Regions from separate parts of the Nonomuraea sp. B10E15 genome, predicted to be linked through region 3. Evidence: predicted binding sites of a transcription regulator. Region 3 holds the regulator's gene; each other region holds the start of a gene.

Region 1 (2,261 bases), on a different contig from region 3:
CACCGGCGCCGTCGACGATCGTCGTCTCGTCCTTGGTCACGACCACCTTGCGGGCACGGCCCAGCAGGTCGAGGGTGGCGGTCTCGAGCTTGAGGCCGACCTCCTCGGCGATGACCTGACCACCGGTCAGGATCGCGATGTCGTTGAGCATGGCCTTGCGGCGGTCGCCGAAGCCCGGGGCCTTGACGGCCACGGAGCGGAACAGGCCGCGGATCTTGTTGACCACCAGGGTCGCCAGGGCCTCGCCCTCGACGTCCTCGGCGATGATCAGCAGCGGCTTGCCCGACTGCACAACCTTGTCGAGCAGCGGCAGCAGGTCCTTGTTGGCGGAGACCTTGCCGTTGACGATCAGGATGTACGGGTCTTCGAGCACGGCCTCCATGCGGTCGGAGTCGGTGACGAAGTACATCGACGTCATGCCCTTGTCGAAGCGCATGCCCTCGGTGAGCTCGAGCTCGAGACCGAAGGTGTTGCTCTCCTCGACGGTGATGACGCCTTCCTTGCCGACCTTGTCCATCGCCTCGGCGATGAGCGCGCCGATCTCGGGGTCGGCGGCGGAGATGGAGGCGGTCGAAGCGATCTGCTCCTTGGTCTCCACGTCCTTGGCCAGCTTGGAGAGCTCCTCGCTGACCCGCTCGACGGCCGCCTCGATGCCCTTCTTCAGAGCCATCGGGTTGGCGCCGGCGGCCACGTTGCGCAGGCCCTCACGCACCAGCGCCTGGGCGAGCACGGTGGCGGTCGTGGTGCCGTCGCCGGCTACGTCGTCCGTCTTCTTGGCGACTTCCTTGACCAGCTCCGCGCCGATCTTCTCCCACGGGTCCTCGAGCTCGATCTCCTTGGCGATGGACACACCGTCGTTGGTGATCGTGGGAGCGCCCCACTTCTTCTCCAGCACGACGTTGCGCCCCTTGGGGCCCAGGGTCACCTTGACGGCGTCGGCGAGCTGGTTCATACCGCGCTCGAGACCGCGCCGGGCGTCCTCGTCAAACGCGATCATCTTGGCTGCCATAAGGCTAGACCTCCCAGATGCAGGGTGGCTTGTCGTGGACCGAGCCGACGCCCGCGACGGCATGGGTCAGCATCTCCGTTCGGCAGACCCCATCGTCTCGATCCGGTGTTGGCACTCTACTGCATAGAGTGCCAACGAACTGTTTAGCACTCTACCTTGCCGAGTGCAAGCGAACTCACCCGTGGCCGGCGCTCCCCCCCAGGTCAGTCGTCTGTCCGGCGAGCCGCCCCGTGGGCGCACCGCTGGCCGCGGTTCGCGCACGCGGCTCGCCGTACCAGGATCGACGAAAGGAAGGTGACGGTTCGCCCGGACTGCGCTGCCGCGCGATCCCGCCGGTGCATACCAGTGCGGTGAATCAGACCGTCCTGACGGACTCCGCCTGCGGCCCCTTCTGGCCCTGCGTGATCTCGAACTCGACACGCTGTCCCTGTTCGAGAGAGCGGTACCCGTCCATCATGATCGCTGAGTAATGGACGAATACATCCTTACCACCGTCTACCGCGATGAAGCCGTAGCCCTTGTCCGCGTTGAACCACTTGACGGTGCCCTGCGCCACTTCCGACTCCTCTTACTGGGCTCCCAGACCTCGCCCATTCCTTCGCGAGACCCGTAATCGCCTGACTTAACGGAAAATCAGCCAGGCGATCGCCCTCGACCATACCTGTGGCACGGGGTTTGGCAACAGAGTCAATCCGCAGACTGCGCATTTCCTCTCATCGACGGTTCAACGTTGAATTGCCGGGAAAAGAAGAAGGCGCCCACAAGGGGCGCCTTCGCCGAAGTGTGATCTGCCGCACTCAACCGCCGGCGACGGCGGGGATGATGGAGATCTGGGTGCCCTCCGGGGCCGGAGTGTCCAGCCCTTGGGCGAATCGGACGTCCTCTTCCCCCACATAAACGTTGACAAAACGCCGAATCTTGCCCGATTCATCCAGAATTCTCGCGCCGATACCCGGGTAGTCAGAGTCCAGCTTGGCCAGCACGTCACGAAGAGTCGCACCCTCGCCACTGACCTCCGCGTTGCCCCCGGTGTAGGTGCGCAGAATGGTGGGAATCCGCACAGAAACGCTCATGGTTTAACTCGCCTTTCCTGGTTGTCAGACAGTCGCGCGGAACGCGTCGAGGGAGGGCTTGATCACGGCCGTGGGCCTGGCGTCGCCGCTGATCGCGTCGAGCGTCTTGAGGCCGTCGCCGGTGTTCAGCACCACGGTCTCGGCCTCCGGGTCGAGTTGCCCGGTCTCGGTGAGCTTCT
Region 2 (2,261 bases), 1.1 Mb from region 3:
GGTCGGGCAGCGGGAAGACGTACGTCGCCTCCAGGGTGACGTCGAACGGGTTCCTGAACCCCTGGGTGACCTCCACCCCGGCGATGAGCCCCGAGATGCCGGCGGCCACGTCCACGCTTTCGAGCGGCAGGTTGCCGCGTTCGGTCCGCAGGGCGCCGAACCCGGCGTCCGGCACCGGCAGGCACCGTGCGGGCTCCAGCGAAGTGATCCTCATATCAGTTGCCTCTCTTCGAGCACCGCGAGCAGCGGCCCGGCCGCCGCCAGCACCGCCTGAACGTCCTCATCGGACGGCGCCCGGCCGGCGTCCAGCACCAGCCGCACCCCGTCGCCCAGCACGACCCCTGCCACCAGGGCACCCGCTCGGCGCCCGGTCCTCGCCGCACGCGCCCCAGGACCGGGCCGGGGGCCGACCGCCGGCGGCCCCGTGTCCCGTGCGGCTCCCGTACCCGGGTGCTCGGCCCAGAACCGTCCGCGCGCCCGGTCGTCCGGCGCGTCTCCGGACCCGGCGGTCTCGCCGAGCCCGGGGGTGTCGCCGAGCGCGGCGGTGTCCCCGAGCGCGGTGCCGGTGTCGAGCGCGGCGGTCGTCTCCAGCATCCGGTCCGTCGCGCCCGCGAGGGCGGCCTGGATCTCGGCGATCGAGCGGCCCGCCGCCTGCAGCCGTTTGACGGCCACGATCTGGAGCAGGTGGCGCCGTCCGTACCGGGCGATCCTGCCGCGCCTGGTGAGGGGCGGGTCCACGAGGCCGATGGTCGTATACCACCTGATCAGCCGCTCGCCGGGCACGTCGCGGACCCGGCCGTTGACCCTGCCGTTCCCGGAAGGCGCCGCACCGTCGCGCAGCGCTCGGGCCGCGCGGTCGGCCAGCTCGCCGATGGTCCAGGTGTCGCTCATACCTTCACAGTGACACTGTCACTATTACACTGTCAACCCATGGCGCACCGGAAGAACGCGGGCCTGAGAGTCGTTAATAAAAGGGACAGTCCGACCGAATAGGGAGGAATGACGACATGGCCACGATCACCGGTCCACTCTCGGGTGATGCCAGGAACACCGTCGCGGAAGCCCTGCAGGGCGCTCTGGTCGACCTGATCGACCTTTCGCTGGTCGCCAAACAGGCCCACTGGAACCTCGTCGGCGCACACTTCCGCCCGATCCACCGGCAGCTCGACAAGGTCACCGACCTGGCCAGGAAGCACATGGACCTCATCGCCGAGCGCAGCGTCGCCCTGGGGGTCAACCCGGACGGCCGTTCCGCCACGGTCGCCAGGAACACGAAGCTCCCTCAGCCGGATGGCGGCTGGCTGGAGGACGGCAAGGTCGTGGCGAGGATCACCGAGACGCTCGACGGCATCAGCAAGCGGATGTACGAGCGCATCCGGGTCACCGACGAGCCCGATCCCGTCACCCAGGACCTGCTCATCGCCGTGGCGCAGGACATCGACAAGCAACACTGGATGTTCCAGGCCCAGCGCTGACCGACCCCGAGGAGCCCGGGATCCGCAGGGCGGAGCACCCGGGCTCTTCGTCTGCCCTGAGCGGCGCACACGGCCCGCGAGACGGCCGCCGAGACGGCCGCGAGACGGCCGCCGGGATGGGCCGCCGCGCGGAGGCCGGGTGCCGGCGCGCGTTTCGAGCCTGAAGACGGCCCGGGCATCGCGGGTTGCCGGCCGCTCAGGGTCTCCCGCATGATCAAGTTCTGGGGCCGTGAGGTTTGCGCAGAGTTTGGTCTGCCGAGTCTCTGCCATTCATGTCCGTGCGGTCGACTAGCGTGGCACCTAGAGGGAGGCCCCACGATGTCCCACAAGACTCTCCTCCGCACGGGCCCGCTCGTGCCGGGCGGCCCCAGCCCGTACGGCCCGCTCCGCCTGCCGGGCGAGCACGGCCTCGCCCTGCCCTCTGGGTTCCATGGCAGGGAGGTGGCCCGCTCCGGGCACAAGGTGGCCGGGCTGACCTGGCACGCGGCGCCCGACGGTGGCGCCTGCTTCCCTGACGGCGCGGGCTGGATCTACGTGTCCAACTCCGAGTTGCCGCTGCTCGGCGGCGCGTCGGCGCTGCGCTTCCGCGCCGACGGCAGCGTGGCCGACGCCTACCGCATCCTGTCGGGCACCGATCTCAACTGCGCGGGCGGCGCCACACCGTGGCACACCTGGTTGTCGTGCGAGCTCGGCCACCGCGGCCGCGTCTTCGAATGCGATCCGTACGGCTCGCGCGCCGCCCGTCCCCGCCTGGCCATGGGCCGGTTCAAGCATGAGGCCGCCGCC
Region 3 (2,261 bases):
CCGGCCGCGGTGCCGAAGAAGGCGTCCATGATGTCGCTGAAGGGGAAACCCGCGCCGAACCCGCCGGCTCCGGCGCCCGCACCCGCTCCGGCGCCGCCGAAGGGGTCGCCGCCCAGGTCGTACATCTGGCGCTTGTTCGGGTCGGACAGCACCTCGTAGGCCTGCGTGATCTCCTTGAACCTGTCCTGAGTCTCAGGATCGGGGTTCATGTCGGGATGCAGCTCGCGGGCGAGCCGGCGGTAGGCCTTCTTGATCTCGTCCTGACTGGCGTCAGGGCGCACCCCGAGGGTGGCGTAATAGTCGCTGTTTGCCACTTATCGACCTCTTAAGATGCAGCCAGGATCTGGCTGACGTAGCGTGCCACCGCGCGCACGGCGCCCATCGTCACTGGATAATCCATCCTCGTGGGTCCCAGCACCCCGAGCCGGGCCAGTTGGTTGTCGCCAGAACCGTATCCGGTCGCGACGATGGATGTGCCCCGCAGGTAGGGGTTTTCCGAGCCGATGCGCACGGTGAGCGCGGACGGGGTGTCGGACGTGGTCTCGCCGAGCAGCCGCATGAGCACCACCTGCTCTTCCAGCGCCTCCAGCACGTCGCGGAGGCCGGTGGAGAAGTCGGCGCCGGCGAGGTTGGCCGCCCCGGCGAACACGATCTTCTCGTCGTGCCGCTCCACGAGGGTCTCGAGCAGCACCGACAGGATCGTCGCCACGGCGGGCCGGTCTTCGGCGGGCAACCGCTCAGGCAGGTCGGCCACCAGGTCGGGCACGCTGGTCAGGCCGCAGCCGTCGAGGCAGGAGTTGAGCACGGCGCGCAGGTGCGCGATCCGCGCCTCCTCCACCACCTCGGGCAGCTCGATCACGCGCTGCTCGACGCGGCCGGTGTTGGTGATCAGCACGAGCATGACCCGCCGGTCGTTCAGCGGGACGAGCTCGACGTGCCGCACCGTCGAACGGGTCAGCGTCGGGTATTGCACCACCGCCACCTGCCTGGTCAGCTGCGCGAGCAGGCGAACCGTGCGGGTCACCACGTCGTCGAGGTCGACCGCGCCGGCCAGGAACGTCTCGATCGCCCGGCGCTCGGCCCCCGACAGCGGCTTGACCTGCGAGAGCCGATCGACGAACAGGCGATAGCCCTTGTCCGTCGGCACCCGGCCCGCGCTGGTGTGCGGCTGCGTGATGTATCCCTCCTCCTCCAGCGCCGCCATGTCGTTCCTGACCGTCGCCGGGGAGACCTTCAGATTGTGGCGATCGGCCAGCGCCTTGGAGCCCACCGGTTCGTTGGTCGACACGTAGTCTTCGACAATGGCGCGGAGCACCGCCAGCTTCCGTTCGTCAAGCACGCGCTCACCTCCTGCCCTCGTGCCATGGGGAAGACACAGGCTCTAGCACTCTGTGTTCCCGAGTGCCAAGTGTACGGCTCTCGCCCACAAGGTGCGATAACACCGTGTCCCGTCCTGCTTCTAGCTTCCGGGAAGGGACAGGCCTCACACTTGCGCACATGACCGACGATTCCCAGCCCCCGTCGTCCGACCAGCCGCCAGGGCAGGATCCCGACCAAGGTCAGTCCCAACCCCCGCAGCACGGCCCGCGACCGGGCTCCCAGCCGGGCTACGGCCCTCAGCCGGGCTCCCAACCCGGCTACGAGCCCCAACCCGGTTCGCAACCCGGCTACGAGCCTCAGGCGGGCTCACAGCCTGGTTACAGTCCGCCGCCTCAGTTCGGGCATCCATCGCCACCCTATGATCAGCCCTCGGGCTACGGTCAGCCTTCGCCCCACGGGCAACCGCCGTACCACAGCGGGCCGTACGCGCGACAACCGCACCACAGCCAGCCCGGGCCGTACGCGCAGCAACCCCAGTACGGCCCGCAACCCCAGTACGGCCCGCAGCCGCAGTACGGCCCGCAGCCGCAGTACGGACCTCATGGCGGGCAACCCCAGTTCCCGCCCCGCATCGACCCGAAGGCCGTGACGCCGCCCCTGTGGTGGCTCGGAGCCGTCTGGGGCGTGGCCGTCGTGTGCCTGATCACCGCCGCCGTCATGTTCGGCGGCGGGGCCGACGCGTCCGGCCTGGCGCCGACCAAGGCGTTCGCGGCCGGTGAAAGCGTCACGGTGCCGATCGACCCCGCGGACAGGCCGGCCGTCTACATCGCCAGCGACACGGCCGTCCACTACGCGTGCGAGATCTCCGGACCGGCCAGGCTGGCCAAGACCACGGGCCTCCCGAGGGTCACGGAGGGCGGCACGGTCTGGCAGCAGTTCCT

Evidence for each region. Region 3 encodes HrcA, which represses chaperone genes, less so after heat shock. Its sites were predicted from a motif close to TTGGCACTCTCNNNNNGAGAGTGCCAA; they were not measured.
Region 1: a site for HrcA is predicted at 1,118-1,144, ahead of groL (chaperonin GroEL). Genes of this name have one in related genera too.
Region 2: a site for HrcA is predicted at 901-927, ahead of ABGB14_RS06705 (DNA starvation/stationary phase protection protein). Genes of this name have one in related genera too.

What each region holds. Positions count from the first base shown of each region.
Region 1 is NZ_JBDPMB010000007.1:30,929-33,189, reverse strand. Features, by position in the region: gene groL (chaperonin GroEL) at 1-1,009, opposite strand, end outside; gene ABGB14_RS21420 (cold-shock protein) at 1,365-1,565, opposite strand; gene ABGB14_RS21415 (MoaD/ThiS family protein) at 1,807-2,082, opposite strand; gene thrC (threonine synthase) at 2,107-2,261, opposite strand, start outside.
Region 2 is NZ_JBDPMB010000001.1:1,450,027-1,452,287, forward strand. Features, by position in the region: gene ABGB14_RS06695 (VIT domain-containing protein) at 1-214, opposite strand, end outside; gene ABGB14_RS06700 (MerR family transcriptional regulator) at 211-891, opposite strand; gene ABGB14_RS06705 (DNA starvation/stationary phase protection protein) at 1,008-1,475, shown strand; gene ABGB14_RS06710 (alkaline phosphatase PhoX) at 1,794-2,261, shown strand, end outside.
Region 3 is NZ_JBDPMB010000001.1:346,299-348,559, reverse strand. Features, by position in the region: gene dnaJ (molecular chaperone DnaJ) at 1-314, opposite strand, end outside; gene hrcA (heat-inducible transcriptional repressor HrcA) at 326-1,339, opposite strand; gene ABGB14_RS01640 (hypothetical protein) at 1,498-2,261, shown strand, end outside.